DNA from 4 places in the Azospirillum sp. P4_B5 genome. Region 3 is predicted to be linked to each of the others. Evidence: predicted binding sites of a transcription regulator. Region 3 holds the regulator's gene; each other region holds the start of a gene.
The links. The regulator PhoB, encoded in region 3, activates phosphate uptake and scavenging genes when phosphate is short. The targets are predictions, from matches to a motif close to TNTCATAAAACTGTCA.
Positions count from the first base shown of each region.

Region 1: the regulator PhoB is predicted to act here: its motif matches at 5,317-5,332, upstream of AC1DVI_RS27830 (Na/Pi cotransporter family protein).
Region 2: the regulator PhoB is predicted to act here: its motif matches at 5,554-5,569, upstream of AC1DVI_RS20510 (diacylglycerol/lipid kinase family protein).
Region 4: the regulator PhoB is predicted to act here: its motif matches at 3,287-3,302, upstream of AC1DVI_RS22730 (HesB/IscA family protein).

Region 1 covers NZ_JBFUHT010000053.1:17,827-25,037, forward strand. The annotation lists gene AC1DVI_RS27800 (SlyX family protein) at 1-204, shown strand, start outside; gene AC1DVI_RS27805 (hypothetical protein) at 222-482, opposite strand; gene AC1DVI_RS27810 (diguanylate cyclase domain-containing protein) at 639-2,324, opposite strand; gene AC1DVI_RS27815 (HNH endonuclease family protein) at 2,469-3,254, opposite strand; gene AC1DVI_RS27820 (LysR substrate-binding domain-containing protein) at 3,374-4,249, opposite strand; gene AC1DVI_RS27825 (DMT family transporter) at 4,354-5,253, shown strand; gene AC1DVI_RS27830 (Na/Pi cotransporter family protein) at 5,435-7,093, shown strand; gene AC1DVI_RS27835 (NAD-dependent epimerase/dehydratase family protein) at 7,110-7,211, opposite strand, start outside.
Region 2 covers NZ_JBFUHT010000027.1:80,309-87,519, reverse strand. The annotation lists gene lpxK (tetraacyldisaccharide 4'-kinase) at 1-582, opposite strand, end outside; gene AC1DVI_RS20530 (3-deoxy-D-manno-octulosonic acid transferase) at 579-1,862, opposite strand; gene AC1DVI_RS20525 (methyl-accepting chemotaxis protein) at 2,147-3,502, shown strand; gene AC1DVI_RS20520 (glycosyltransferase family 4 protein) at 3,553-4,551, opposite strand; gene AC1DVI_RS20515 (UDP-2,3-diacylglucosamine diphosphatase) at 4,548-5,399, opposite strand; gene AC1DVI_RS20510 (diacylglycerol/lipid kinase family protein) at 5,616-6,536, shown strand; gene AC1DVI_RS20505 (hypothetical protein) at 6,659-7,211, shown strand, end outside.
Region 3 covers NZ_JBFUHT010000001.1:173,928-181,138, reverse strand. The annotation lists gene AC1DVI_RS00875 (hypothetical protein) at 1-220, shown strand, start outside; gene AC1DVI_RS00870 (HesA/MoeB/ThiF family protein) at 295-1,083, shown strand; gene AC1DVI_RS00865 (hypothetical protein) at 1,109-1,546, shown strand; gene AC1DVI_RS00860 (hypothetical protein) at 1,552-1,809, shown strand; gene phoB (phosphate regulon transcriptional regulator PhoB) at 1,969-2,673, opposite strand; gene phoU (phosphate signaling complex protein PhoU) at 2,705-3,493, opposite strand; gene pstB (phosphate ABC transporter ATP-binding protein PstB) at 3,539-4,324, opposite strand; gene pstA (phosphate ABC transporter permease PstA) at 4,362-5,660, opposite strand; gene pstC (phosphate ABC transporter permease subunit PstC) at 5,653-7,035, opposite strand; gene AC1DVI_RS00830 (PstS family phosphate ABC transporter substrate-binding protein) at 7,128-7,211, opposite strand, start outside.
Region 4 covers NZ_JBFUHT010000033.1:88,022-95,232, forward strand. The annotation lists gene nifV (homocitrate synthase) at 1-455, opposite strand, end outside; gene nifS (cysteine desulfurase NifS) at 576-1,781, opposite strand; gene nifU (Fe-S cluster assembly protein NifU) at 1,785-2,708, opposite strand; gene AC1DVI_RS22730 (HesB/IscA family protein) at 2,758-3,138, opposite strand; gene AC1DVI_RS22735 (hypothetical protein) at 3,419-3,916, shown strand; gene AC1DVI_RS22740 (nitrogen fixation protein NifQ) at 3,879-4,391, opposite strand; gene fdxB (ferredoxin III, nif-specific) at 4,460-4,753, opposite strand; gene AC1DVI_RS22750 (CCE_0567 family metalloprotein) at 4,913-5,119, opposite strand; gene AC1DVI_RS22755 (NifX-associated nitrogen fixation protein) at 5,130-5,594, opposite strand; gene nifX (nitrogen fixation protein NifX) at 5,599-6,000, opposite strand; gene nifN (nitrogenase iron-molybdenum cofactor biosynthesis protein NifN) at 6,048-7,211, opposite strand, start outside.

The DNA.
Region 1 (7,211 bases), on a different contig from region 3:
GCCGAAAACCGCCTGACCGAGTTGGAAACCCGTCTCGCCCATCACGAGCGCATGGCCGAGGAGATGTCCGCCGTCCTGTTCGAGCAGGGGCGGACCATCGACCTCATGACGGCGCAGATGCGCCGTCTGCGCGATCGGGTGGCGGAGCTGGAGTCCGGAATGCCTCGCGCGCCGCAGGACGAGCCGCCCCCTCCCCACTACTGATCATCCCGTGTGGACCGTCAGCGCATCTTCCAGCCGCCGCGCGGGCCGCACCAGCTGAGTTGCGGGCCGGCGGGCGGCTGGCGCGAGCAGTCGGCCTGGGCGCAGTTGCAGGCGGGAAACCGGCAGCGGTCGCCGTTCACGTCGGTGGCCTGCACGGCCAGTTCGTAACGCGTGCCCCGCATCAACTGCGCGCCGGCCGCGCTGTTGCGCTCGTAATGCTCGACGACGGCGAGCAGACGCAGCATGCGGGCCCGCTGTCCCTTGGTGTCGAGGCTCATCTTCCAAATCTCCCGCCATGGCCGTCCGAGTCGTGCTCCGATGGACATGAAACGGCAGAAACGGGCCAAGGCTCCAGCGTGCAACGGCCTTACCCACCGCTGGCCGGAGGCCCGCCGGACGCGGTTCCCCGCTTGGCAGGGGCTTGGCCGCGAGGCCTAGGACGCCGAGGTCTTCGTCGCCTCGGTGGCTATGCCCTGGCTCTCGGCGGGGGAGGGCGGCAGGTCGGGCGTCCAGCGGATGCCGCGGTTGCGGCCCGCGCGCTTGGCCTGATAGAGCGCTTGGTCGGCACGGCGCAGGGTTTCCGCCACGTCGGGCGAGTCCTCCGGCCACAGGGCGATGCCCAGGGAGCAGCCGACCCGCACCGCCTCGCCCTGGATGCTGACGGGTTCGTTCACCGCCTCGATGATGCGGCGGGCCAGCCCGTCCAGGTCCGGAGGTTCGGCGCCGGCGCGCTGGGGCAGCACCGCCGCGAACTCGTCGCCGCCCAGCCGGGCCACCACGTCGTCGCCCCGGAAGCAGGCGGCCAGGCGTTCCCCCACCTGACTCAGCACGAGGTCGCCCGCATCGTGGCCCAGCCGGTCGTTCACCGGCTTGAAGCCGTCCAGATCGATGTAGAGGAAGGCTGCGGAGCCGTTGCCGGCGGTCGTGGCCTCCACATACTGTTCAAAGTAGCGGCGATTCGGCAGGCCGGTCAGCCGGTCCTGATAGGCGATGTCCTCCAGCCGCACCAGGGCGGCGTCGCGGTGGGTCAGCCCGTCCACCAGATCGCGCAGCGTCGCCGACAGCGAGGTGATCTCGGCGCTGCCGCCCAGCACGGGCATTTCCGCCCCACGTTCGCCGCTGCGGATGCGCTCCGCCGCCTGGGCGATGCGGCGCAGCGGCCGGGTGACCCGCCCGGCGGCCAGCCAGCCGAGCGTGCTGAACAGCACCACCATGGCCCCGCCGGCCAGCACCGTCTCCGCCATCTGGGCAGCGGCCGGAGCGTAGGCGGTCTTCAGCGGTTGGCGGGCGACCACGCTCCAGCCCAGGCCCGGATAATTCAGGTGGCCGTCACCGTAGGCGTAGCCGGTCAAATAGCGCTGCCCGTCCGGCCAGCGTTCGACGATCCAGCCGCTCTCGTTCTTCTGCGCGCTCCGCACCGCCTCGATGTCGAGGGGAGTGCCGAGCAGCTCGCGGGGGCCGAGCAGCACCGTGCGGTCCGCCGCGACCACGATCAGTTCCAGCTCCGCGCGGCCCCGCATGGTGTCCATCAGGGAGCGGCGGATCTCGCGCGTCCATTCCCAGCTCAGATGCGTGGCCAGCACGCCGACGACCTCGCCCTGCCCGTTGTGCACGGGGGTGGAGATGTCGACGAACTTCATGGCCTCGCCCGTCGGGTTCGGCAGCAGGAAGGCCAGCATCACCGCGTCGTGCACGTCGCCGACGAACTGCGTTTTCTGTCCATTCTGGAAGACCGGGCGCTTGGAAATGTCCACGCCGTCCAGCAAGCCGCCGGTCGCGGCCAGGACCTTGCCCTTGGTGTCGGTCACGCCCATCCAGGAGACGGTCGGGAAGAACTCCTGGAACTGCTCCAGCAGCCAGCGCAGCCGGGCCGGATCGTCGATGGCGGGGGTGATGCCGAGCTTGGCCAGCATGCCGATCTCGCTGGCGCGCGACCACATGGAGCGGTCCAGCCGGTCGGCCATGTTGTGGGCGGCCTCCGCGAGCGAGTGTCCGATCTCGCTCTCGATCCGCTCGCGGGAACGCAGGCCGGTCAGTGCCGCCAGCACGACGGAGACGCCAAGGACCAGAACGGCGCCGGTCAGAGCCACCGTCGTCCGCAGACCGCGTTCCCTCGCCATGACGTCCGGCCACTCCCTTCAACACCCCGCCGCCGTTCCTCCAGGAAGACCGCATACGAAAGTTCTATCAAGTTCGGCCAGGTTTCAAAAGTGACATTGGCTGCGGACGAGGCATACCAGCGTATGAATTTGTGGGAAGGGCGGTCAGCGGGCCGGCCGGCTCCCAACGGCGGTGCGGCGGCAGTCGGACAGGATGTTGCCGACGGTGACACGCTCCCGCTCGTCCATGGTCAGCTCCCAGCGCGCCTTCACGGCGATCCAGCCCGCCACATAGGCGCAGATGTATTCCTCGCGCGGCGGCAGCCAGTCCTCCGGCCCCTTCGACCCCTTGGCGCGGTTGGCCGCCGCCGAGACGGTGACGAGGGTCAGCGGGTCGCTCAGGTCGTTGGCGTAGGCGGCGCGCTTCTCGCGCGGCCAGTCGTAGCCGCCGCTGGCGTAGGCTTCCTCCAGCGGCACGCGGTGGTCGATGTCCACCTGCTTCGGCTCGGTGAAAGTCTCGCCGGTGTAGGGGTCGTTCCACACGCCGGACTGCACGGAGCAGCCGTTGGCGGACAGCTTCGCCGGCTTCGCGGAATCACGGATCAGCACCTGTTCGCGCGTGTTCAGGCACTTGGCGTCGAGGGTCAGCCAGTGCGGCCACTCGTCCCGCACATAGCCGCGGCGGCGCTCCTCCTCCACCCGGATGCGGTCGAGCTGGGCGGCGACCGCGGCGTAGTCGATGCTGGCGTCCGGAACAGGGCGGGGGATAGGCCGTTGGCGCTGGGTCTCCTCCCCCCCGAAGATGGAATCCAGCGTGCCGGGCGGGACGAGGTGGAAGCGCTCCGCCGCATAGACCGCGGCCAGCACCAGCAGAACGGCGATCAGCCCGCCCAGCGTCAGCGGGCGGCCCTTCCGGCCGCCCCGCGGTGCTCCGCTTCTCCGTCGCGCCATGCCCTCGGTCCCTCAACCCTGTTCTTCGCCATACCTGGATATGGTTCCTGGGCTGTTCTATGGCGCTTTGGGGATGTGGTGCAACGGTGCGAGAGGAGTGGTTGTGTCGGGCAGCCCCGTCACGCCCACACCGGCTCCGGAAGGCTCTCCATCAGCAGGCCGGTGACCATCTCCACCCCGGCACCCCGCGCCGTGCTTCCGGTCAGCAGCGCCAGTTCCGTTTCCGGCAGCGCGGGCAAGCCGTCCGCCACGCCGAGGAAGCGGGCGCCGGTTGGCAGGGCGCTGTGGGGAAGCACGCTGACGCCCAGCCCGCCGGACACTGCGGCGCGCACCCCGGCGTGGTTGGGGCTGGAATAGGCCACCCGCCAGCGCCGCCCGGCGCGCTCCAGTTCATGCACCGCGCGGTTGCGGTAGACGCAGCCCTGCGGGAACAACACCAGTGGCAGCGGGTCTTCGCGGTGCAGGTCCTCCGCCACCGGCCCGACCCAACAGAGCGGCTCCCGCCAGGCGCGCAGCGCGCCGGGGCGGCCAGGTTCCTGCTTGACCAGGGCGATGTCGAGGTCGCCGCACTCCACGTCGGCGCGCAGCCGCACCGACAGGTCGCAGCGCACGTCCAGACGCAGCCGCCGGTTCGCCCGCGCGAAGTCGGCGAGCAGGCGGGGCAGCCGCTCCACCGCGTAATCCTCCGGCACACCCAGCCGCACCACCTCCGCCGCCGAGTGCCCGGACAGCACGGCGTTCGCCTCGTCGTTCAGCGCCAGGAGGCGGCGGGCGTAGCCGAGCAGCCGCTCGCCGTCGTCGGTCAGCGCGACGGCGCGGCTGTTGCGGTCGAGGAGCGGCAGCCCGACCTGCTCCTCCAGCCGGCGGATCTGCTGGCTGACCGTCGATTGCGTCTTGTGCACCCGCTCGCCGGCCCGGGTGAAGCCGCCGGCGTCCACCACGGAGACGAAGGTGCGCAGCAGGCCCAGATCCATCTCGCGCATCGGACTGACCATTCAGATTTCGAATGCAATGGATGATATCATCCAATTTCCAAATGGAAAGGCCCCGCGCCATCCTTTCTCCAACGCACAGCCTTCCGCATGGGAGAGGACCGGCCATGACGCACGCCGCTACGCATTCCTTGCCCCTGACCGACCCCCGGGCGGCGCCGCTCGCCCTGGTCGTGCCCTTCTGCCTCGCCTGGAGTTCGGCCTTCGCCGCCGGCAAGATCGGGCTGGCCGACTGCCCGCCGCTGCTGCTGCTGGCCTTCCGCTTCCTGATCGCCGGGGCGCTGTTGGCCGCCGTCGCGGCGTGGCGGGGCGAGTATCGGGGAATGGCCGGACGGACCCTCGGCTTGCTGGCGCTGCTCGGCCTGCTCAACCACGCGCTCTATCTGGGCTTGAGCTACAGCGGCATGACCTACGTGTCCTCCGGCCTGACGGCGCTGATCGTCAGTGCGAACCCGGTGCTGACCGCGGCGCTGGCCGCCCTGCTGCTCGGCGAGGCGATGAACCGGCGCAAGGCGCTGGGGCTGGCGCTGGGGGTGGCCGGGGTGGCGCTGGTGGTCCGCGGGCGGCTGGGCAGCGGGACGGACGCGCCGCTGGGCATGGCGCTGGCGGTCGGCGCGCTGGTGGCGCTGTCGGCGGGGACGCTGCTGTTCAAGCGGCTGGCGCCGCGGACGGGGCTGCTCGCCGGCACCGGGGTGCAGGTGCTGGCGGCGGGGCTGGCGCTGCTGCCCATCGGGCTGCTGATGGAGGACGCCGGGTCGATCCGGCTGACCGCCAGCTTCGCCGGGTCGCTGGTCTATCAGGCGCTGGTGGTGTCGATCGGCGGCTACCTGCTGTGGTTCCGCCTGCTGCAGCGGACGAGCGCCACGGAGGCCAGCGCCTATCACTTCCTGATGCCGCCTCTGGGCATGCTGTTCGGCTGGGCGCTGCTGGGCGAGACGGTGCAGCCCTGGGACCTGCTCGGCATCCTGCCGGTGGCGCTGGGCATTTGGCTGGTGACGCGGGGGTGAGGGCCGCGTCCTGGCAAAAAGGGATACGCCTTTCGCGGGGGATCAGGTTGCGCCCTGCGATTGTTACGTTTTCATGACGTCCCACTCTCCATCGTCCTGTTGTTGAGGCCCACACGCCGGGAGGCCCGCCATCACGACCGCTGCCGGCTCAATTGCCGCCGTCTCGCCCACCCTGGTCCTGATCGACATCCTCGGCGCCGTGGCGCTGCTGCTGTGGGCGCTGCGGCTGGTGCGGACGGGCGTCTTCCGGTGGGGCGGGGCGGCGGTTCGCCGCTGGGTCGGCTATGGCACGCGCAACCGGCTGGCCGCCTTCCTGGCCGGCGTCGCCGCCACCATCGCGGTGCAGAGCAGCACGGCGACGGCCCTGATGACCGCCTCGATGGCCGGGCAAGGGTTCATGACCACGTCCATGGCGCTGGCGGTGATGCTGGGCGCCGACGTCGGGACGAGCCTCGTCGCCCGGCTGCTCGCCATCGACCTGCACTGGCTGTCGCCCAGCCTGCTGCTGATGGGCGGGGCGCTGCACGCGCTGGGCGGCGAGCATCGCGGGCGGCGGGCGCTGGCCCGCATCCTGGTCGGCATCGGGCTGATGCTGCTGGCCCTGAAGCTGCTCGGTGCGGCCACCCTGCCGATCCGGGAATCGGCGCTGGTCCAGGCGATGTTGGAGGCGTTGGGCGGCGAACCGCTGTTCGCCCTGATCGTCGCGGCGGCGCTGACCGCGGCGGTGCATTCCAGCCTCGCCACGGTGATGCTGGCGGGGTCCCTGGCCGGGGCGGGGGTGATCGGGACCGAGACGGCGGCGGCGCTGGTCCTGGGCGCCAATCTGGGCGGCGCCGTCCCGGCGGTGCTGGCCACGTCGGCGGACGGGGCGGCGGCGCGGCGGGTGCCGCTGGGCAACCTGCTGGTCCGGGTGTGCGGGTCGCTTTTGGCTCTGCCGCTGGTGCCGATGGCGTCGTCGTTCCTGGCCGGGATGGCCCCGCTGACGGCGGTGGTCAGCGCGCATGTCGCCTTCAACGCGGCGCTGGCCCTGCTCTTCCTGCCGCTGGTGACGCCGCTCGCCCGGCTGACCGAACGGTTGCTGCCCGAACCGGAGGATGCGGGCGAGGACGCGGCGACGCCCCGGCATCTCGATGAATCGGCGTTGGAAACGCCCACCGTCGCCATCGCCGGTGCGGTGCGTGAGACCTTGCGGCTGGGCGATCTGGTGGAGGACATGCTGTGCCGCAGCCTGACCGCCCTGCGCCAGAACGACGAGCGCCCGATCGCCGAGGTCAGCCGCGCCGACGACCGGGTGGACCGGCTGCACACCGCCATCAAGCTCTACCTCGCCAAGCTGGGGCGCCGCCATCTCGACGCCGAGGAGACCCGGCGGGTCGACGACCTCATGGCCTTCGCCATCAACCTGGAGCACATCGGCGACATCATCGACAAGAGCCTGATGGAACTCGCCGCCAAGCGGATCCGCCACCACCTGCATTTCGCGCCGGAGGATTTCCGGGAGGTGGAGGAGCTGCACCGCCGCACGGTGGAGAACCTGCGCACGGCACTCGGCATCCTGATCGGCGAGGACCGGCGGCTGGCCCGGCAACTCGTCGCCGGCAAGGACGCGGTGCGGGCGCTGGAGCGCACCGCCACCGCCCGCCACCTCGACCGCGTGCGCCGCGGCGACGCCGCCAGCATCGAAACCAGTGCCCTGGTGCTGGACATCCTGCGCGACCTGAAACGCATCAACGCCCATGTCGCCGCGGTCGCCTTGCCGATCCTCGATCAGGTGGGGGAACTCCGCGAAAGCCGCCTGAAGGTCGTCGGGCTGCCCCGGCTGGAAAGCCGGGACGTCTAAGGAGAGGGCTGCGGGTTTACCGCGGCATCTCCCCGGTCAGGGTGGCGCTCAGCCCTTGCAGCAGGCCGAACCGGCAACCCTCGCCGAAGGTGGCGCGCAGCCGGGCCGGGTCGCCGAT
Region 2 (7,211 bases), on a different contig from region 3:
CACGACCACGGCCCCGGCGCGGGCCAGACCGCGCTCCACCGGCTCGCGCAGCGGGCCGGCCGGGACGAGATGGCCGTTGCCGAAACCCACCGCCCCATCCACCACGATCAGCGACAGATCCTTGGCGAGGCCGGGATTCTGGAAACCGTCGTCCATCACCAGCACGGAAGCGCCAGCGGCGACCGCCGCCTGCGCCCCGGCGGCGCGGTCGCGCGCCACCCAGCAGGGACCATGGGTGGCCAGCAGCAGCGCCTCGTCGCCCACCGCGGCAGAGTCGTGCGTGCCGAGGTCAACGGCCAGCGGGCCGCGCTCCCGCCCGCCATGACCGCGGGTGAGGAAGGCGGGGGCGACGCCGCGGGCGCGCAGGGCCTCGGCCACGGCGATGCAGACCGGCGTCTTGCCGGCCCCGCCCGCCACCAGATTGCCGACGCAGAGGACCGGCGCGGCGGCCCGTTCCGCTTGCCCCGAGGCCATGCGCAGCCGCCCGGCCAGCCCGTAAAGCGCGCCCAGCGGGGCGAGCGCCCAGCCCAAGGCCGCCCCGGCGGCCCCGCCGGACCCGTACCAGAAACCGGGAGTCCTCATGCCGCGGGCCGGATGCTTCCGGCACCCAGGACGGGGGCCAGAGCCGCCAGAGCGCGGTCGACGATCCGCCGGTTGCCCTCGGTCACCGCGGTCGCGCCGGCGACGACGCGGGCGCGGGCGGCCTCGTCGCTCAGCAGGCGCCCGACCGCGTCGGGCAGCGCCTCTGTCCCCGGCACCGGCAGGGCGCCCCCGGCGCCTTCGAGCTGGCGGGTGATCTCCGCGAAGTTCCACATGTGCGGGCCATAGAGCACGGCGCAGCCGAGCAGGGCCGGCTCCACCGGGTTCTGGCCGCCGTGGGGCACGAAGGAACCGCCCATGCAGACCACTGGAGCCAGCCGGTAGAACAGGCCCATCTCCCCCATCGTATCAGCGATGTGCACGGCGTCGGTGGCGGCGGGCAGGGTGCCCTCGCCTCGCCGCGAGACCGTCAGGCCACGCCCGCGCAGCAACGCCGCGATGTCCGTGCCGCGATGGGCGTGGCGGGGGATCAGCAGCGTCAGCAAGCCGGGCAGACGTGCGGCCAGCGCCTCATGCACCGTGGCGGCCAGCTCGTCCTCGCCGGGATGGGTGCTGGCGAGCAGCCAGACGGGGCGCCCGGCGCAGGCCGCGCGCAGCGTCTCCAGGGCCGTGGGGTCGGCGGGCGGCGGCTCGGCGGAGAATTTCAGGTTGCCGACGCTGACGACGCCCGGCGCGCCCAGCCGGCGCAGACGGTCGGCGTCCTCCTCCGACTGGGCCAGCGTGACCTGGAAGGTGGAGAGCAGCGGCGTGATCAGGCCCGACGCGCAGCGCCATCGGTTGAAGGAGCGCTCCGACATGCGCGCGTTGACCAGTGCCGCCGGAATGCCGCGCGTCCGCACCGCGGCCAGCAGGTTGGGCCAGATCTCCGATTCCGTCCACAGCACCAGATCGGGTCGCCAATGGTCGAGGAAGCGATCCACCGCGGCGGGCAGATCGACCGGCACATACTGGTGAAAGGCGCGCTCCGGCAGACGGCGGGCCATCAGTTCCGCCGAGGTGACCGTGCCGGTGGTCATCAGGACCGTCAGGTCCGGCGTCTCGGCGAGCAGCCGGTCGATGAGGACGAGGACCGAGTTGGCCTCCCCGACGCTGGCCGCGTGAATCCAGGCGAGCCGTCCGGGCGGGCGCGGACGCGCGGCCGTGCCGAACCGTTCGCCCCGGCGGGCGGAGTCCTCCTTGCCGGCGGCCAGCCGCCGGTCGAGATACAGACGAACCGCCGGCCCGGCGAGGGTCGTCAGGCCGCGGTAAAGTGACTGAAGCATGCGGGTCGAAACGCCATCCGACAAAACCAACGCGGCCCGGTTTCCCGGCCGCGGTCCCCTTCACGTTAGCACGGAGGGCGGTGGCAGAGGTAAGGCTTTGCGCTAACACCCGCTGGAAGGCTGATGGCCGTAAGGGACGGGTCGCATACCTCGGTATGACGAATTTGAGACCCATTATGATAATTTTGAAGCAATCCGCTGCTATCCTGATGACGTAGAAACGTCAGCAGCTTCGAAGAGGGCGGGCAATGCGCCGGCCTTCAACATTTCAGGGTGATAATATCATGGCGGGCGTACAGGAACGTGACGGCCAGGAAAACCGGCTCCGGGCCTTCAACATCACCGAAGCGGACATCGCGCGTCTGCGCGCCAACCGGGATTTCGCGCAGCACCGTCTGCCCGTGCTGCTGGAGCAATGGCACGGCGCCTTCGCGGCGTGGCCGGAAATCCGCGACGCCCTGACCCTGCCGGACGTGCACGCCGCGCGCGTGTCCCACTGGACCCGCGTGGTCTCGGGCGACTTCGGTCCGGGCTTCCTGGAGTCCGCCCACCGGCTGGCCAAGGCCTTCTACGACCACGGCGTGCCGGGCTACGCGGTCGCCATCTGCCATCACACGGTGTCCAGCGGCATCGTCCGCGAACTGGGCCTCGGCGCGGCGGAGGGGCGGCGGTCATTGTTCGGATCGAAGAAGGCCGCTGAGGCGGCCGCCCTGCGCGACACGCTGGGCCGCGTCGCCTGGCTCGACCTCGAGGTGCTGCTGGAGACCTACGCGGCGGCCGAGCGGGAGAGCAAGCGCGCCATTCTGAACCAGCTCGCCGACAGCCTGGAGGGCAGCGTCCGCGGCATCGCCGCCAACACGGTGGCCGCGTCGGACGAGATGAAGGGCAACGCCCAGCGCATGGCCCAGATCGCTGCCGCCACCAACCGCCAGTCGCTCGCCGTCGCCGCGGCCGCCGAGCAGGCGTCCGCCAACGTGCAGACGGTCGCCGCCGCGTCCGGACAGCTCACCAGTTCCATCGCCGAGATCAGCCGGCAGGTCGCCCAGTCGTCGCAGGTCGCCCGCGGCGCGGTGGCCGAGGCGGAGCGGACCAACGCCACGGTGAACGGGCTGGTCGACGCGGCGCAAAAGATCGGCGCGGTGCTTCAACTCATCAACAGCATCGCCGGGCAGACCAACCTGCTGGCGCTGAACGCGACGATCGAAGCCGCCCGCGCCGGGGAGGCCGGCAAGGGCTTCGCCGTGGTCGCGCAGGAGGTCAAGAACCTCGCCAACCAGACGGCCAAGGCGACCGAGGACATCTCTATTCAGATCGCCAGCATCCAGGAGGTCGCGCGCGGCTCCGCCGAGGCGCTGAGCGGCATCGGCGCCACCATCGGCAGCATCAACGACATCGTCATCACCGTCTCCGCCGCGGTGGAGCAGCAGACCGCCGCCACCCAGGAGATCGTCCGCAACGTTCAGGAGGCCGCCCGCGGAACCCGCAGCGTGACCGACACCATCGGAGCGGTGACCAGGGGGGCGTCGGAAACCGGCAGCCTCGCCGAGGAGGTGCTGGGGTCCGCCGGCAACCTGCACCGCGAGTCCGACCGCCTGCGCGAGAGCGTGGACCTGTTCATGCAGCGCATCCGCGCCGCGTGATCGGGAGGAGAGCGGGGGCGGCCGTGCGCCGGCCCCGCTCCATGTCGTCATCAGGAGAATGGGCGAAGGTTCGCCAGGAACTGTTCGGCGGAGCGCCGCCAGGAGAAGTTCAGGGCATAGTCCCGGCAGTGTTCCGGCGGGATGGCCAGCGCGCGTTCGACCGCCTCCTTCAGGTCCTCGTCGAGACAGCCGGCACCGGAGCCGTCGACCACGTCCAGGGGGCCGGGCACCGGGTAGGCGGCCACCGGCACGCCCGAGGCCAGCGCCTCCAGCAGCACCAGACCGAAGGTGTCGGTGCGCGACGGGAAGACGAAGACGTCAGCCGCCGCGTAATGCTCGGCCAGTTCCTCGCCGTGGCGGGCGCCGGCCCAATGGACCTCCGGGTATTTCTGCTGAAGTTCCGCGCGGGCCGGGCCGTCGCCGACCACCACCTTGCTGCCCGGCAGGTCGAGCCGGAGGAAATCCTCAAGGTTCTTCTCCACCGCCACGCGCCCGACATAGAGGGCGATGGGGCGGGGCAGCGCCAGGAAGCCCTTGGCGCGGGGGCGGAACAGCTCGGTGTCCACGCCGCGGGTCCAGCGCCGGATGTTGGTGAAGCCGCGGGCGGCGAGGTCGCTCTCGATGGATGGCGTCGCCACCATCACCGCCGAGGACGGCCTGTGGAAGCGGCGCACCACCGCGTAGCTGAGCGCCAGCGGCACCGGCGCCCGGTCGCGCACATATTCCGGGAAGCGGGTGTGGTAGGCGGTGGTGAAGGGCCGGCCGTGGTGGAGGCAGTAGCGCCGGGCGGCGAAGCCCAGCGGCCCTTCGGTGGCGATGTGGATGCAGTCGGGGCGCAGCGCGTCGATCATCGCGTGCAGCCGCCGCCCCGCGCCCAGAGCCAGCCGGATTTCCGGGTAGGTGGGCATGGGCACCGTGCGGAAGCGGTCGGGGCCGATCACCTCCACGTGATGGCCCATGGCCTCCAGCTCCGCTCGGACGGTGCCGATGGTGCGCACCACGCCGTTGACCTGGGGGAGCCAGGCGTCGGAGACGATCAGGATATTCACGCCGCAACCGACTCCTTGGCCGCCTTCTCCTTCACCTTCTCCGCCTTCTCCTTGGGCGGGATGCGGGTGGGCAGCGTCGTTGCGGTGCGCCGGCGGATGTCCGCCGCCCAATCGATGATCTCCAACCGGCCGCAGGGATGCTCGACCAAGGCGGTGCAGGACTCGACCCAGTCGCCGTCGTTGCAATAGAGGATTCCTTCCATGTCGCGGATTTCCGCGGTGTGGATGTGGCCGCAGACGACCCCGTCCACCTTGCGGCGCCGGGCCTCGTCGCCGAGAGCGGTCTCGTAATTGCCGATGAACTCGACCGCCGTCTTCGTCTTGTGTTTCAGGAAGGCGGACAGGGACCAGTAGGGGAAGCCCAGCTTGCGGCGGACCCAGTTGAACAGCGTGTTGGCCTGGAGCAGGACCACGTAGGCGTTGTCGCCGACGAAGGCCAGCCAGCGGGCGTACTTCACCACCACATCGAAGCGGTCGCCATGGGTGATCAGGAGTCGCCGCCCGTCGGCGGTGACGTGGATCATCTCCTCCACGACATGGACGCCGCCGAACTGCAAGCCGGCGTAATCGCGGGCGGCCTCGTCGTGGTTGCCGGGGATGTAATAGACCTGCACGCCCTTGCGCGCCCGGCGCAGGATCTTCTGCACCACGTCGTTGTGCGCCTGCGGCCAGTACCAAGTCTTGCGCAGACGCCAGCCGTCCACGATGTCGCCGACGAGATAGAGGTGGTCGGACTCGTTGTGCTTCAGGAAATCGAGAAGATATTCCGCCTTGCATCCCCGCGTGCCCAGATGGACATCGGAGATCCAGATGCTGCGGTATTGCTTGACGTCGCGTGATGCGCTCATGCCCCGCTCCATCGCCGTTCCGGCAAGGTTTCGGTGAAACGCTTTCCGTATATCCGCAGGTCATTCTCTTGACAATATTTTAGAGCGTCCGCATTTGTTGGGAACAATGATTTCGATAAGACTTCTTGTCAACGTAACAAAGGCGAAAAATGACTTTATCAAAACTGAAACAGGATGGTCATATTGGAGGCCGGTGTGGTGGATGGGGGCGAGTCGGTGCCTGAGGCGTCCGGGCCGGCCGCGACGACCCGGCGGCGTCTTCTGGTGATTCACAACCCGGTGGCCGGCGCTCGCCGGGCGCACCGTCTGGGCGTCGTTCTGGAGTGGCTGGAACAGCGCCATGGGGCCGTGGTGACGCTTCAGGCCACCGGCGGGCGCGGCGACGCGGAGGCGATGACCCGCGCGGTGGTGCCCGGCGCCTTCGACGCGGTGGTCGCCGCGGGTGGCGACGGCACCATCAACGAGGTGGTCAACGGGCTGGGCGCGCGTGGACGCGGGGCGGCGACGCTTCCCCTGGGCGTCGTGCCGCTGGGCACCGCCAACGTGCTGGCCCATGAGTTGGGCCTTCCCCTGGATGCGGAGGGCGTGGCGCGGGTGCTGGCGGAGGGACGGGCGACGCCGGTGCATCTGGGTGTGGCGAATGGCCGCGCCTTCGCCATGATGGCCGGCGCCGGCCTGGATGCCCGCGTGGTCGAGCGGGTGGACACGCGGCTGAAGCGGCTGATCGGCAAGGGTGCCTACGCGGTGGAAACGCTGGCCCGGATCGCCGCGGGCGGCGGCGGCCCCTACCGCGTGGCGGTGGACGATGCGCAGCCGGTGGAGGTCGCCTCCGTCATCGTCGCCAAGGGGCATTTCTACGGGGGGCGCTTCGTCTGCGCGCCCGACGCCCGGCTGACCGAGCCGCGGCTGCACGTCTGCCTGTTTCCGCGGGCGGGGCGGGGGAACGCCCTGCGCTATCTCTGGGGTGTCACCGCCGGCCGGCTGCCGCATTTTCCCGATTACCGCATCCTGCCGGCGCGGCGTGTGATCATCGAAGGGCCGGCGGGGGAACCCGTGCAGGGCGACGGCGACGTGATCGCCCATTTGCCGGTGGAGATTGCGCTGGCCCCCTGGATCCTGCCGGTGCTGACGCGCTGACTACTGTTTTAAGAGTCCGTTAACAGGTGTCTTGAGAAAATTACTTTGGGAACATTCAATAAATACTTAGGTCTCTAAGGATTAAGGCCCCGCGGCCCAGGCGGGACCGCAAGGGGGAAGCCATGTCCACGTCGATCAACGCCCTGTTTTCGGCCACCACGGCCAGCACCACCGCGACCGCCACCAAATGGAAGCCTGCCGGGGGTGCCGCCGAGGCGGAGGGGACCTGGAAGGCGGCCTCCGACGCCGGGTCCTCCGCGGGCTCCGCGGCCCTGGCCGCCTTGAAAGGCGAGGACAGCGTGGAACTCAGCGGCTTGGCCAAGTCGCTAACCGGCGTGGCGGGCAAGGTCTTCGCGTCCATCGGCTCCAAGGGCCGCGCGATGCTGGAAGACTTCGTCAAGTCCGGCAAGATGACCGAGAAGGACGTGGCGCTGGGGCTGCGCCAAATGGCGACCAACGCCGTGAAGGACCGCTTCGTGAAGGAGCGGCCCCAGGATGAGGAGGACAAGGACTGGGCGGAGAAGGTCGGGGCGGCTGAAAAGGCCTTCAAGACCAAGACGGAACGCATGGGCAAGGCCATGTCGGCCCTCAACGAGGCGCGGACCGCCGCTTACGACGCCTTCGGGAAGGACGAGGACACCGAGGCGTTCCAAGCGGCGATGGCTCCGGCCAATG
Region 3 (7,211 bases):
GCTGGTGATCGTTCCGCCGAAGAACGTGCTCGGTGAAATCCCCTATCAGCTCAATTTCCTTCAGAAGGTCGCCAAGTCGCCCGACGAAGCGGAGGAGCGGCCGTTCGACAAGATCATGCGGGAGCGCGAGGCCCGGCTGAAGCAGTGGGCAGCGGAGGACGCGACCAAGCCGTCCAGCCAATCGAAGACCACCCCCTACAAGATGAACCTGCTCGCCTGACGCCGCCGCCCTTGGCAAGGTCCCGAGCGAGGGGGCTTGCGTGGCATGGGGCGTTCCGCGCTATTCTGCGGATCATGGATTTCACCGACACCCAGCTTCACCGCTATTCCCGCCACATCATCCTGCCGGAGGTCGGCGGCGTCGGGCAGGAGGCGCTGCTGCGCGCCCGTGTCCTGGTCGTCGGGGCCGGCGGGCTGGGCGCCCCGCTTCTGCTCTACCTCGCCGCGGCGGGGGTGGGCACCATCGGCGTCATCGACGACGACACGGTGGACCTGTCCAACCTGCAACGGCAGGTCATCCACGACGAGTCGTCGCTCGGCGTTCCGAAGGTGGAGAGCGCCGCCGCCCGCATCCGCGCGCTGAACCCCGACGTGGCGGTGGAGGTGCACAAGGCGCGGCTGACCAGGGACAACGCGCTGGACCTGATCGGGCGCTACGACATCGTGGCGGACGGGTCCGACAATTTCGCCACGCGCTTCCTGCTCAACGACGCCTGCTATTTCGCCAGGAAGACGCTGGTGTCGGCGGCGATCCTGCGCTTCGACGGGCAGGTGTCCACCTTCAAGGCGCATCTCGGCGCCCCGCACCCCTGCTACCGCTGCCTGTTCCCGGAACCGCCGCCGCGCGGGCTGGTGCCGTCCTGCTCCGAGGGCGGCGTGCTGGGGGCGCTGGGCGGCTTCGTCGGCTCGCTCCAGACGACCGAGGTGCTGAAGGAGATCATGGGCATCGGCGAGGGCCTGTCGGGCAGCCTGATGATGCTCGACACGCTGCACGCCTCCTTCCAGCGCATCACGGTGCGCCGCGACCCGGACTGCCCGCTGTGCGGCACCCACCCGACCATCCACGATTTGTCCGCCCACTGAGCGGCGCTTGGGAGAGCCCTGACCCATGGAAGGTCCCGAGTCCCTGTCCATCGTCCTGTTCGCGGGCGGCTTCGACCGGGTTCACTACGCGCTGGTGATGGCCAGCGCGGCGGCGGCGACCAACCGCAAGGTCACGCTGTTCTTCACCGGCCGCGCCCTGAACACGCTGCTGGCCGGGGACGCGGACGGCACGCCGGGCTGGCACCGGCTGGACCCCGCCGACGACGGCAGCCGCCCGGCGGAGCGCGACGGTTTTTTCACCGCCAACGGGCTGGCCGGCTTCGAGGAGTTGCTGGAAGCCTGCGTGATGCTCAAGGTCACGGTCATGGCCTGCGAGATGGGCTTGCGCGCGCTCGGCCTGCCCGCAGGAGCCCCGCTGCGCCCGGACGTGCCGGTGAAGACCGGCGGAGTCGTCACCTTTCTGAACGACGCGCCGAAGACCGGCGCGATCCTGTTCGTGTGAGCGCCATGACCGACGACCACAGCCTGGTGATCGAACACGCGAACCGCTTCGAGGCGATCGCCGCGGAGGGTTTCGAGGGCTGGCCCTACCGGGACGCGCTGGCCCATCTGGCGCAGCATGTGACGGCGCATCCCGATCTCGCCCCGCGGGTAGCGCACGCCCTGCGCATGATGATCGGCTTCATCGAGGACAGCGACCCGGCGAAGCGCTTCGGCCCGAAGGTGGCGATCCTGCGCGAGGCGGTGGGGTTGCTGGAGGGGTAGGCAGCCCCGGGACGGGGTGCCCCCACCCTTCCCACGGCTTCGCCGCGGGCCCCTTCCCTCCCCCGCTTCGCAGGAGAGGGAAAATTGGTCCCCTCCCCCGCCCAGCGGGGGAGGGTTAGGGAGGGGGCAAGGACTGAGCCCGTTTGCGCAGGAAAACGCTCAGATGGACTTGCTGTCCAGCGCGTAACCCGCCGAGCGGACGGTGCGGATCAGGTCCATCTCGGTCTCCTCGTTCATCGCCTTGCGCAGGCGGCGGATGTGCACGTCGACGGTGCGCGGCTCGACATAGACGTCGTGGCCCCACACCACGTCGAGAAGCTGCTCGCGCGAGAAGACGCGGCCGGGATGCTGCATGAAATGGCGCAGCAGGCGGAACTCGGTCGGCCCCAGATGCACGTCGCGCCCGTTCCGGCGCACCCGGTGGGCGGCCAGATCCATGGTCACGTCGGCGAACTGCAGCGTCTCGTCGGTCATGCCGGGGGCCGAGCGGCGCAGCACGGCGCGCATGCGGGCGACGAGCTCGGTCGGGGAGAAGGGCTTGGTGATGTAGTCGTCGGCGCCGGAGTTCAGGCCGCGCACGCGGTCCGCCTCCTCGCCGCGGGCGGTCAGCATGATGATCGGAATGTCGCGCATCTTGCTGTTGCGGCGCATCTGGCGGCAGACCTCCAGGCCCGACATCAGCGGCAGCATCCAGTCGAGCAGGACGATGTTCGGCGTCTGCTCCCCGGCCAGCAGAAGGGCTTCCTCGCCGTCGGTGGCGGCGTTCACGCGGAAGCCTTCCTTTTCCAGATTGTACTTCAGCAGCGTCACGATGTCGGCTTCGTCCTCGACGACGAGGACGAGCGGCTTCAGCGCCGAATTCATGCTTGTCCCGCTCCCACTGCGCGTCTCGCCGTCACGCGGCATGTCCCGCTCCATCGTTATCCGGGCCGCCGTCCCGCGGCAATCCCCGTTCCACCGCCTCCGTCACCGATCCGCCCGGCTCGACCACGGCGAAGCTGCTGCCGTCGTTCTTCGGACGCGCCGCGCGCAACGTCGTCCCGACCACCAGATAGTGGATGGTCTCGGCGATGTTGGTGGCGTGGTCGCCGATCCGCTCCAGGTTCTTCGCCATGAACAGCAGGTGCGTGCAGGGCGTGATGTTGCGCGGGTCCTCCATCATGTAGGTCAGGACCTCGCGGAACAGGCTGGTGTAGAGGTCGTCCAGCTCCTCGTCGCGCTCCCAGGCGGCGATGGCGCGCTGGACGTCGCGCTCGATGTAGGCGTCCAGCACGTCCTTCATGATCGACTCGACCAGCCGCCCCATGCGCGGAATGGCCACCGCCGGGCGGACCACCGGCACCTGGGCCAGGGCCAGCGAGCGCTTGGCGATGTTGGAGGCGTAGTCGCCGATCCGCTCCAGGTCCGCCGCGATCTTCAGCGCCGACACGATCTCGCGCAGGTCCTGGGCCAGCGGCTGGCGCAGGGCGAGCAGGCGCACGGCCTCGGCGTCGATGTCGCGCTCGTAGGCGTCGATGCGCTGGTCGGCCTGCATGACCTGGGCGGCCAGCGCGACGTCGCGGCGGGCCACCGCCTTCACGGCGGCGTCCACCTGCGCTTCGGCGACGCCGCCCATCTGGGTGATCAGGTTGGACAGGCGCTCAAGTTCGTGCGCGAAGGAACGCACGATGTGTTCGTTGCTCATGCTTCACGTCCTTCGCTGATGGAGGAGTGGCGGCGATGCCGGGGATCAGCCGTAGCGGCCGGTGATGTAGCCCTGGGTGCGCTCGTCCCGCGGGTTGGTGAAGATTTCCTCGGTGTCGTCGCATTCCACCATGTCGCCCAGATGGAAGAAGGCGGTCTTCTGGGAGACGCGGGCCGCCTGCTGCATGTTGTGGGTGACGATGACGATCGTGTAGTTCTCGCGCAGCTCGTCGATCAGCTCCTCGATGTGGGCCGTCGCGATGGGGTCGAGCGCCGAGCAGGGCTCGTCCATCAGGATCACCTCGGGGCTGACGGCGATGGCGCGAGCGATGCACAGGCGCTGCTGCTGGCCGCCGGACAGGCCGGTGCCCGGCTCGCGCAGGCGGTCCTTCACCTCGTTCCACAGGCCGGCGCGCTTCAGCGAGGTCTGGACGATCTCGTCCATCTCGTCGCGGTGGCTGGCGATGCCGTGGATGCGCGGGCCGTAGGCGATGTTGTCGTAGATCGACTTCGGGAACGGGTTCGGCTTTTGGAAGACCATGCCGACCCGGGCGCGGAGCTGTACGGCGTCGATCGACTTGCCGTAGACGTCCTCGCCGTCGAGCGCGATCAGCCCCTCGACACGGCAGTTCTCGATGGTGTCGTTCATGCGGTTCAGGCAGCGCAGGAACGTCGACTTGCCGCAGCCGGACGGGCCGATCAGCGCCATCACGCGGTTTTCCTGGATCTCCAGGTTGATGCCCTTGAGCGCCTGTTTGGCCCCGTAGAACACCTTGACGTCGCGGGCGACCATCTTGGTGCCGTGGATGCCGGCGGCGGGACGCGAAGGCATGGCCGTGGCCGGGATGTGGGTCTGGACGCTCATGGGGTTACCAACGCCTCTCGAATTTCTTGCGCAGGAAGACGGCCAGGCCGTTCATCAGGATGAGGAAGGCGAGCAGGATCAGGATCGCCGCGGAGGTGCGCTCCGTGAAGGCCCGCTCGGGGCTGTCCGCCCACATGTAGATCTGCACCGGGATGGCCGTGGCGCTGTCGGTCAGGCCGCCCGGGATGTCCACGATGAAGGCCACCATGCCGATCATCAGCAGCGGCGCCGTCTCGCCCAGCGCGCGGGCCATGCCGATGATGGTGCCGGTCAGGATGCCCGGCAGGGCCAGCGGCAGGACGTGGTGCGTCACCGTCTGCAGCGGCGAGGCGCCGACGCCCAGCGCCGCCTCGCGGATCGACGGCGGCACCGCCTTCAGCGCGACGCGCGAGGCGATGATGATGACCGGCAGGGTCATCAGCGCCATCACCAGACCGCCGACCAGCGGGGCGGAGCGCGGCAGCCCGAAGAAGCCGAGGAACACCGCGAGGCCGAGCAAGCCGAAGATGATCGACGGCACCGCGGCGAGGTTGTTGATGTTCACCTCGATCAGGTCGGTCCAGCGGTTCTTCGGCGCGAACTCCTCCAGATAGACCGCGGCGGCGATGCCGATGGGCACCGACAGCAGCATGGTCACCACCAGCGTCAGGGCGGAGCCGACGACGGCGCCCAGGATGCCCGCCTGTTCCGGCTCGCGGCTGTCGCCGGCGGTGAACAGGGTGGTGTTGAAGGTGTTGCGGATGGAGCCGTTGGCGACCAGCGCGTCAATGGCGGCGATCTTGACGTCGTTCAGCCGGCGCTCGCTCTCCGGCACGTCGCGCCGGATGAAGCCCTTCATGAACTGGTCGATCTCGTCGTCGGCGCGGACCCAGACCGTCTGCGTGGTGCCGACGAGGGAGGGGTTGGCGTTGACCATCGCCTCCAGCTCGTACGGCGCGCCGGAGGACAGCAGGTCGTTCAGCGAGCGGCGGGTGGCGCGGTCGGTGGCCGCCGGGACCTGGGCGTAGAGCGCCTGCCGGACGAGGGCGGTGTAGTTCCGCTCCTCGACCTGCTGCTTGTCCAGGGTCACCTCAAGCCGGATCTGCGCCTGCCAGAAGGCGGTGTAGCCCTTGCTGACGATGGAGCCGAGCAGAACCACCAGCATCAGAGACGCGATCCCGACGGCGAGCATCCCGGCGATCCGGAACCGGCGCTCCGCGGCGTAGCGGCGGCGCAGGCGGGCGGAGAACTCCTCGCTCTGGTAGCGCGACTTGGTGACGGCGACCGACATGGCCCGCGTATCCTGTTCCACGAGGTCAGTCATATTTCTCTCGATACTTCTGGACCACCCGGAGGGCGACCATGTTGAGGGTGAGGGTCACGATGAACAGGACGAGGCCCAGCCCGAAGGCCGACAGCGTCTTGGGGCTGTCGAACTCCTGGTCGCCGACCAGCAGCGTGGCGATCTGCGTCGTCACCGTGGTCACGGCGTCCAGCGGGTTGGCGGTCAGGTTGGCGGTGAGGCCGGCGGCCATGGTGACGATCATCGTCTCGCCGATGGCGCGGCTGACCGCCAGCATGATGGCGGCGACGATGCCCGGCAGGGCGGCGGGCAGCACGACCAGCCGGATCGTCTCCGACTTGGTGGCGCCCAGCCCGTAGGAGCCGTCGCGCAAGCTCTGCGGCACCGCGTTGATGACGTCGTCCGACAGCGAGCTGACGAAGGGGATGATCATCACGCCCATCACGAAGCCGGCGGCCAGCGCCGATTCCGAGCTGACGCTCAGCCCCAGGCTGTTGCCCACGTCGCGGACGAAGGGCGCCATGGTCAGGGCGGCGAAGAAGCCGTAGACCACGGTCGGGATGCCGGCCAGCACCTCCAGGATCGGCTTCAGCCAGGTGCGCAGGCCTGGGCTGGCGTATTCCGACATGAAGATGGCCGCCATCAGCCCGACCGGAACCGCCACCGCCATGGCGATGCCGGTGATCAGCAGCGTGCCGGCGAACAGCGGGATCGCGCCGAAGGAGCCGCTGGAGCCCACCTGGTCGGCGCGCATGGCCATCTGCGGGCTCCAGTGCGTGCCGAACAGGAACTCCAGGGGATTGACCACCGCGAAGAAGCGGATCGCCTCGAACAGAAGCGACAGCACGATGCCGATGGTGGTCAGGATGGCGACCAGCGAGCAGATGACCAGCGCGATGTTGACCGTGCGCTCCACCCGGTTGCGGGCGCGCAGGTCGGGGTCGATCCGGCCGCGGGCGTAGAGCAGGCCGCCGATGGCGATGCAGCAGCCGATGACCAGCAGGCTCCAGTCGCCGAGCGCGTGCAGCCGCAGATAGCGCTCCGCCGCGGCGACCACCTCGGGATCGGGCTCGCGGCCGGTGGCGACGCCGTGGGCGAGGTTCAGGATGTCGGCGCGCAGCAGGCCGAGCGACTGGGCGTCGCCGTTGGCCAACCGGTCCGGCAGGCCGGCCAGGACCATCTGCATGACCAGCCAGCCTTCCGACGCCCCCCAGAAGGCGAAGAGCAGCAGGGCCGGAAGCCCCGCCCAGAGGGCGACGTAGAAGCCGTGGTAGGACGGCACCGAATGAAGCTCGACGATGCGGCCGCCGACGGAGGCGACGGCACGCGACCGGCCCATCTGGTAACCGATCACTGTGAGCAGGGCCAGAATGATGAGCAGTACCGTGAGCTGCATGCGAAACCGCCGGAAATGGGCTGAAAACGGGCTCCTGGCACAAACGGGAAACCGGCGGCCCTCCGAGGAGAGCCGCCGGTGCCGTCAGCCGGTCAGAGCTGGAGCGGGGTCAGGTTGGTCGCCGAGGTGCGGGCGGCGTCGCGCTCCGCCTTCGGCAGGGAAATCAGACCCTTGTC
Region 4 (7,211 bases), on a different contig from region 3:
GCGGCGATCAGGAAATCCATGTCGGCGCGCGAGGAGTCCTCGCCGCCCAGGCTGACCTCCAGCCCGTGGTCGCGGGCCGTCTTGACCTTGCGCTCGATCTCCGCCAAAGCCCAGGCGCGGCTGCGCTTGAGCTTTCTGGTGATGTGGATGTCGGAGACCGGCATCGACAGGTTGACGGTGCCGACCTGGCAATCGAGCGCCGCCTTCAGGTCGGTGTCGTGCATGCGGCACCAGACCATCAGCCGGGCCTTCAGCCCCAGCGCGGCCACGGCGCGGATGCCCTCGCGCTCCTCCGGCCCCATGGCGGGGATGCCGATCTCCAGCTCCGGCACGCCGGCCTCGTCGAGCGCGCGGGCGATGGCGATCTTCTCGTCGAGCGTGAAGGCGACCCCCGCCGTCTGCTCCCCGTCGCGCAGCGTCGTGTCGTTGATGATGGTGGAACCGGCCATCGGCATGACGTGAGCCTCGATGCGAATGCGTCGCGGTGATTGCCCCCTCCCTAACCCTCCCCCGCTTCGCAGGGGAGGGGATTGAGGGCCCTCTCCTGCGAAGCGGCCCGGCCTGCGATCTCGGTGTTACGAATAGACCGGTGCGAACTCCTTCGGGGCGCCCGCCTGCGACCAGTAGGGCGACAGCGAGCGCAGCTTCGCGATGATGCCGGGAACCACCGCGATCACCCGGTCGATCTCCTCCTCGGTCGTCTCCCGCGACAGGGAGAAGCGGGTGGCGCCGTGGGCGGCGGTGTAGGGCACGCCCATGGCCCGCATCACGTGGCTCGGCTCCAGCGACCCGGAGGTGCAGGCCGACCCCGACGAGGCGGCGATGCCGGCCTCGTTCAGCAGCAGGAGGATCGCCTCGCCCTCGATGTACTCGAAGGCGACGTTGCAGGTGTTGGGCAGGCGGTTGGCCGGGTTGCCGGTGACGAAGCAGTTGGGGACGGCGGCCAGGATGGCCTGCTCCAGCTTGTCGCGCAGCGCCTTCACCCGCGTGTTCTCGTCGGTCATGTGCAGCAGGGCCAGCTGTGCCGCCGCCCCCAGCCCGACGATGCCCGGCGCGTTCTCGGTGCCGGCGCGGCGCGAGCGCTCCTGGTGGCCGCCGCGCAGCATCGGGCGGAAGCGCAGGCCGCGCTTGACGTAGAGCGCGCCGATGCCCTTGGGCGCGTGCAGCTTGTGACCGGACAGCGACAGCATGTCCACCGCGCTGTTGGCGAGCGTCATCGGGATCTTGCCGACCGCCTGCACCGCGTCGGTGTGGAACACCGCGCCAACGGCCTTGGCAAGCTGGGCCAGCTCCTCGATCGGGAAGATCGTCCCGGTCTCGTTGTTCGCCCACATGATCGAGACGATGGCGACGTCCGGCGACAGGGCCGCCTTGTAGGCGTCCAGGTCCAGGTTGCCCCGGTTGTCCACGCCGATGCGGTGGACCGTGTAGCCGCGCTTCTTTTCCAGATAGTCGCACAGCGCCAGCACGGCGGGATGCTCGACCACGCTGGTGACGATGCTCTTCTTTTTCGGATAGGCCTCCAGCGTGGACAGGATGGCTGTGTTGTCGCTCTCCGTGCCGCCGGAGGTGAAGACGATCTCGCTGTCATGGGCGGCGCCGAGCAGCGCCTGCACCTGCTTGCGCGCCCATTCGATCTTGCCGCCCACCGCGGCGCCGAAGCCGTGCATGGAGGAGGGGTTGCCGAACTGCTCGGTGAACAGCGGCAGCATCTCCGCCAGCACTTCCGGATCGACGCGGGTGGTGGCGTTGTTGTCGAGGTAGATTCCCTGTGCGGTCATGGCTCAGGCCCCCACCGGCAGAAGGGAGGCGGGCTTGACGCGGACGAATTCGCCCAGCGCCTCGACCAGCTTGGCCTGCACGCCCATCATGGTGCCCGCGGACTGCGAACAGCCGGAGCAGGCGCCGGTCAGCCGGACGTAGATGTCCTTGCCGTCGATGTCCACCAGCTCCACGTCGCCGCCGTCGCGCTGGATCTGCGGGCGCAGCTCCTCGATGGCGACCATGATCTTCTGCATGCGCTGCACGTTCGTGAGCTTGGCGGGCGCCGCCGAGGCCTCGGCCTTAGGGGCCAGCGGCTTGATGGCGTCCAGCCCGACCGTGCCGGGGGCGTGGGACTTGGGCGGGGCCAGCGCGCCGGTCTTGGCGAGCACGGCCTCCAGAACCTCCTCGATCTTCTCGTGGCAGGTCTGGCAGGAGCCGCCGGCCTTGGTGTAGTGGGTGACCTCCTCCAGCGTGGTCAGGCTGTTGACGGTCACCGCGCGCTCGATCATCGCCGCGTCGATGCCGAAGCACTTGCAGACCAGTTCGCCTTCCTCGTGGTCGTCCACCCACTCCTCGCCCTTGAAGTTGGCGATGGCGGCGCGGAGCGCCTCGGCGCCCATGACCGAACAGTGCATCTTCTCCGGGGGCAGGCCGCCCAGATACTCGGCGATGTCGCGGTTGGTGACGGCCAGCGCCTCGTCCACCGTCTTGCCGATGATCATTTCCGTCAGCGCCGACGAGGACGCGATGGCCGAGCCGCAGCCGAAGGTCTGGAACTTCGCGTCCTCGATGACCTGGCTGTCGGGGTTGACCTTCATCATCAGCTTCAGGGCGTCGCCGCAGGTGATCGACCCGACCTCGCCCACGGCGTTCGCCTCATCCAGCGCGCCGGCGTTCTTCGGGTTGAAGAAGTGTTCCTTGACCTTGTCGGTGTAGTTCCACATGACGCCTTGCCTTTCCCGACGTTATCGGGTGGGGGGAGAGTGTTCGGGGTTAGTGGGCGGTGCCGCAGCCGCCGGCCGACGGCGCGGAAGAGCAGCTGCCCCCCGGGCCCGCCGAGAAGGACTTGCCGCAGCCGCAGCTGCCCGTCGCGTTCGGGTTGTCGAACTTGAAGCCCGCGCCCTCGACCCCTTCGACGAAATCGACCACCACGCCGGTCAGGAAGGGCTGGCTGGTCGGATCGACGAAGATCGTCACCGGGCCGAAGGTCAGCACGGCGTCCTCGTCGCCCGCCGAGGCCTCCAGCCCCATCTGGTACTTCATGCCGGCGCAGCCGCCGTCCGCCACCGCGATGCGCAGCCCGGCCGCAGCGCCGCCGGACTTCGCCAGCACGCGCTCCAGGGTGTTCACCGCCGCATCCGTCAGGGTCACCATGTCTGCCGCCTCCAAATGCTCCGTCGGGCATGCCGACCGATCTTGGTCATAGAACAGCAAGCGCTGTGCCAACTTTTAAGTTATTGATTTTCAATGATTGTCAGGTCGACGGGCTGGTGGCTTCCCGACAATTGTCGGGTCGGGCCCCTGTCGGGTTTGCGACATCCTGCGACGAAAGGACGCACAATTTGTTTATGGGCTTTTGCGAAGCCCGCTAGCGGCTCATACAGAATTGTCGGTCGGGCGCACAGTGTCGGAAAACAACGGAAGGGGACGGGTGATGGAGCGGCCGGTCGAACTGCGGATGTCCAACGGGCGCATGGCCTTCGGCGAGGTCCCCGAGCACATCGACGAGACGCTGCAGGAGGCGGTGAGGGCCCGACCCGACGCCGCAGCCTGCGAGGCCCTGCTCTGGGAGGCCCACCGGATGGGGCCGCGCGTCCTGCCGGTCTTCTACGCGCTCTACAAATTCTATTTCAACCGCAAGCGCTTCGCGGACGCGGAGCGGGTGGCGACCATCGGGCTGGACGCGGCCGCGCGCGAGGGCGGCTATGCCGGCGACTGGCGGAGCCTGCGCGCGGACAGCGCGGATTGGGCGACGGAAGGGCCGGCGCGCTTCACCCTGTTCACCCTGAAGGCGCTGGCCTTCATCAGTCTGCGCAGCGGGCGGGTTGAGGATGCGAGGGCGATCCTCGCCAAGCTGACGGAGATCGACCCGCAGGACCGGGTCGGCTACGGCGTCATCGCCGCGCTGGCGAAGGGTGTGGGGGACGAGTGACGGCGGAGAAGGGCGGGGGGGGGGGGGGGGGGGGGGGGGGGGGGGGGGGGGGGGCCGCGAGATGGCTTGGGCCGGCCAGCCCCAGGTCGCGCCACAACTCGCCCTCGTCCAGCATCGCCCGCGCGACGATCGCGGCGAGCCATTCCTCCTCCTCGATGCCCAGCGAGCGGTGGGCGAGCAGGAGTGCGGTGATGTCGTCCACCTCGCCGCGAAGCAGCGGGGGCAGGGGGGTGGGCGAGCTGTCAGGAACCGGAAGGCCGGCCGCGAAGGCGTCGGGAAAGTAGCGGTCGAGAAGCTGGCCGAGCGCCCTGTCGTCGAGACCCAGCGCGCCCGGACCCGTCGGCCAGCGGCGGGCCAGGATGCAGGCGAACAAATGCGCGTCGAAGACGTTGCAGCGTCCCTGACGGTCGGTCAGCCAACGGTACAGTCGCGTGGTGTCACCCGCCCCCGGCGGGGCGGCGTGCAGGATGCCCATGGCGTCCTCCTCCGGGGGCGGGCGGCCGTCAGGCCGCTTCAGACAGGTTCAGGTAAGGTGGGCGGCCCTCAGGCCGCCTGGGGCAAGTGGGTGATGCAGCTCTTGGAGCAGACCTTGCCGCAGCTCTCGCAGCCGATGCAGTTGCCGGCGTTCTTGACGCTCATGACCTTCTTCTCGGCCTCGTCGTCGAAGGCGTCGACGATGTCGCCGTCCTCGGTGATGCCGATCAGCTCCAGCACGTCGCGGCCGCAGACCTTGAAGCAGCGGCCGCAGCCGATGCACATCTTCTGGTCGACGCTTTCCACGAATTTCGGCGTCCAGGCGGCGCCGCCGCGGGTGGTGCCGGTCACGAACTCAGCCATCGTGTGCTCCTCAATCGGGCTTGTTGTCGGGATGTTTGTTGGGAATGGGCGTTGCCCCCACCCCGGCCCTCCCCCGCTGGGCGGGGGAGGGAGAACCGAGTCCCCTCCCCTGCGCAGCGGGGGAGGGTTAGGGTGGGGGCAAGGTGTCCAAACAGGCGCTCAGGCGGACGCCGTCTCCAGCGCCTTCAACTCGGCGCGCTTCTCGGTCAGGGTCTTGTAGGCGTCGTAGGTCTCCTGGGCGACCTGGAGGATCGACTGCCAGTTCTGCGGCAGCTCCTCCGACAAATCGTGCAGGTCCATCTTCTTCTGGGTCGCGCGGGCGTTGAGCTTCTTGACCTCGTCCTTCAGGGCGTCGATGTCGGACATGGCGGAACCCTCACAGATCGGCGACGTCGGGATATTTGCGAATCAGCGCCACGGCCTCCTCCACAACCTTGGCGCCGTCGGCGGCCAGCTTCTCCAGCGACGGGAAGCCGAAGCGGTGGACGTCGCGCAGGTGCTTCGACACGACGACCAGCCGGCCCGTGGTCAGAACCATGCGGCCGAAGCCCTCGTGGCTCATCTTCATGATGGGGGATGCGATGTGGCCGGTCTGCTTCTCGACCGTGATGCCGACGGCCTTGTAGAACAGCTCCAGCCGCCACAGCGTGTCGGGGTCCGGGTCGCCCATGATCGGGATGGCGGCGCGGGCCTCCTTGTCGAGGATGAAGGGGGCGAGGATCGTCTCGTCGCTCTTGCCTTCCCAGGCGCCGTAGCTGTCTTCGGCGCGGAACAGCATGACCAGAGTCTTCAGGAAAGCCTCGGCGAGATCGCTCCCGGCGGCCACGGTGGTGTCGGTCATGCTCTCAATCCTCTTCGTCGAAGGCCAGCTCCTGCGGCTGGCCGGCGTTCAACGCCTTGCGCAGCCAGGGCGGCGGGTTGCCGTTGATGGTTTCGACCAGACGGTCGAGCAGGGCGGTGATGGTGTCCGTGGCCTCCACCTTCACGGGGTGGATCTTCTTCGCCACCACGCGGGCGGCGGCGGAGGCGCCGATGGCCGACAGGTAGACGATGGCGCAGTCGGCCAGCGCGTCGAGCTTCGGGATCAGCTTGTCCTCGTTGCCGTCCTCGAACATCGAGCCGCCGAACTGGCAGGTCTCGACCATCGTGTAGCCGGCCCTGTCCACCTCGTAGACCACGATGTTCTTGGCCCACCCGAAATGCGCATCGACGTGCTGCATGTCCTGGGTGCAGAAAGCGACCTTCATGGAACCTCCTTTGCGGGGCCGGCCCTCCTCGGCCTGGCCCACCACACTCAGCCGGCGCTGCATCCGCATGATCCGCTCCCGCAGTGCTGGCCGTGTTCATGCCCGTCCCCATGAGGATGACCGTGGGCATGGCCGTGGCCGTGCCCGTCGTGGTCCATCTCGCGGGACAGGAACAGGTTGCCGATTTCGAACAGAAGCTCGCGCGTGCCGCGGTAGCCGACATGGACCTTCAGCCCGGCGCCCAGCCGGTCGAACATGGGTAGACCCATGCGGTGCAGCGGCACGCCGATGCGCGCCGCCCCCTGTCGCCCGTGCGAGTTCGAGACGATCAGGTCGGCGTCGCGGGCCAACGTCTCCACGTCGGAATGGTCGCCGACCATGACGGTCGCGGCCTTCAGCTTCTCCAGCACGGCGGTCTGGGTGGGGGAGACGGCGGCGATCACTTCCGCCCCCATGTCCGCCAGGAAGCTGGTGACGGCGTAGAGCAGGTCCGGCTCCAGCGCGACGGCGATCCGCTTGCGGCTGTAGAAGAAATGCCCGTCCAGCATGCCGTCCACCAGCGTCTCGCGCTGGCGGCGCAGCTTCGCCGGCACCGGACGGCCCGACAGCTCCGACAGGGTGCGGACGAGGCGGTCCGACGCCTCCAGCCCGGTCAGCCGGTCGAAGAAAAGGCTGCGCACGTCGGTCTTCAGTTCCAGAGCGGCGGCGGCGACGCGCATGTGCTCGCCGACCACCAGCGTGGCTTCCGACGCGCCCATCGACGCAATCTGCTCCACCGTCACGCCGCCCAGCGAGGTCGCCGTGAATTCGTCCGGCTGGCGGCCCGACATGGACAGCGACAGGTCGGGCAGGACGATCGGCGTCAGGCCGAAGCTCTCGATGATGTCGCGCAGCTCCTCCACGTCGCCCGGCGACAGGTGGCTGCCGGCCAGCACGTTGATCTGGCCCTTCACCGTGGTTTCCGACGGCTGGACCACCTCCTCGACGATGCCGGTCACCGCGGCGGAGAAGCCGTCCTCGAAACCGCCGGAGAAGTCCGGCGTGTTGGCGAAGACCAGCTTCAGCCCGGACAGGGCGGGGTTGCGCTGGCGGAACAGCGAATACTGCCCGGCCATGTCCTCGCCCTTGGTCTCGGTCACGCCGGTGGTGGCGACGCCGATCAGGGCGGGCGCGTTGCGCTCGTGGATGGTGCGGACGGCCTGCTCCAGATT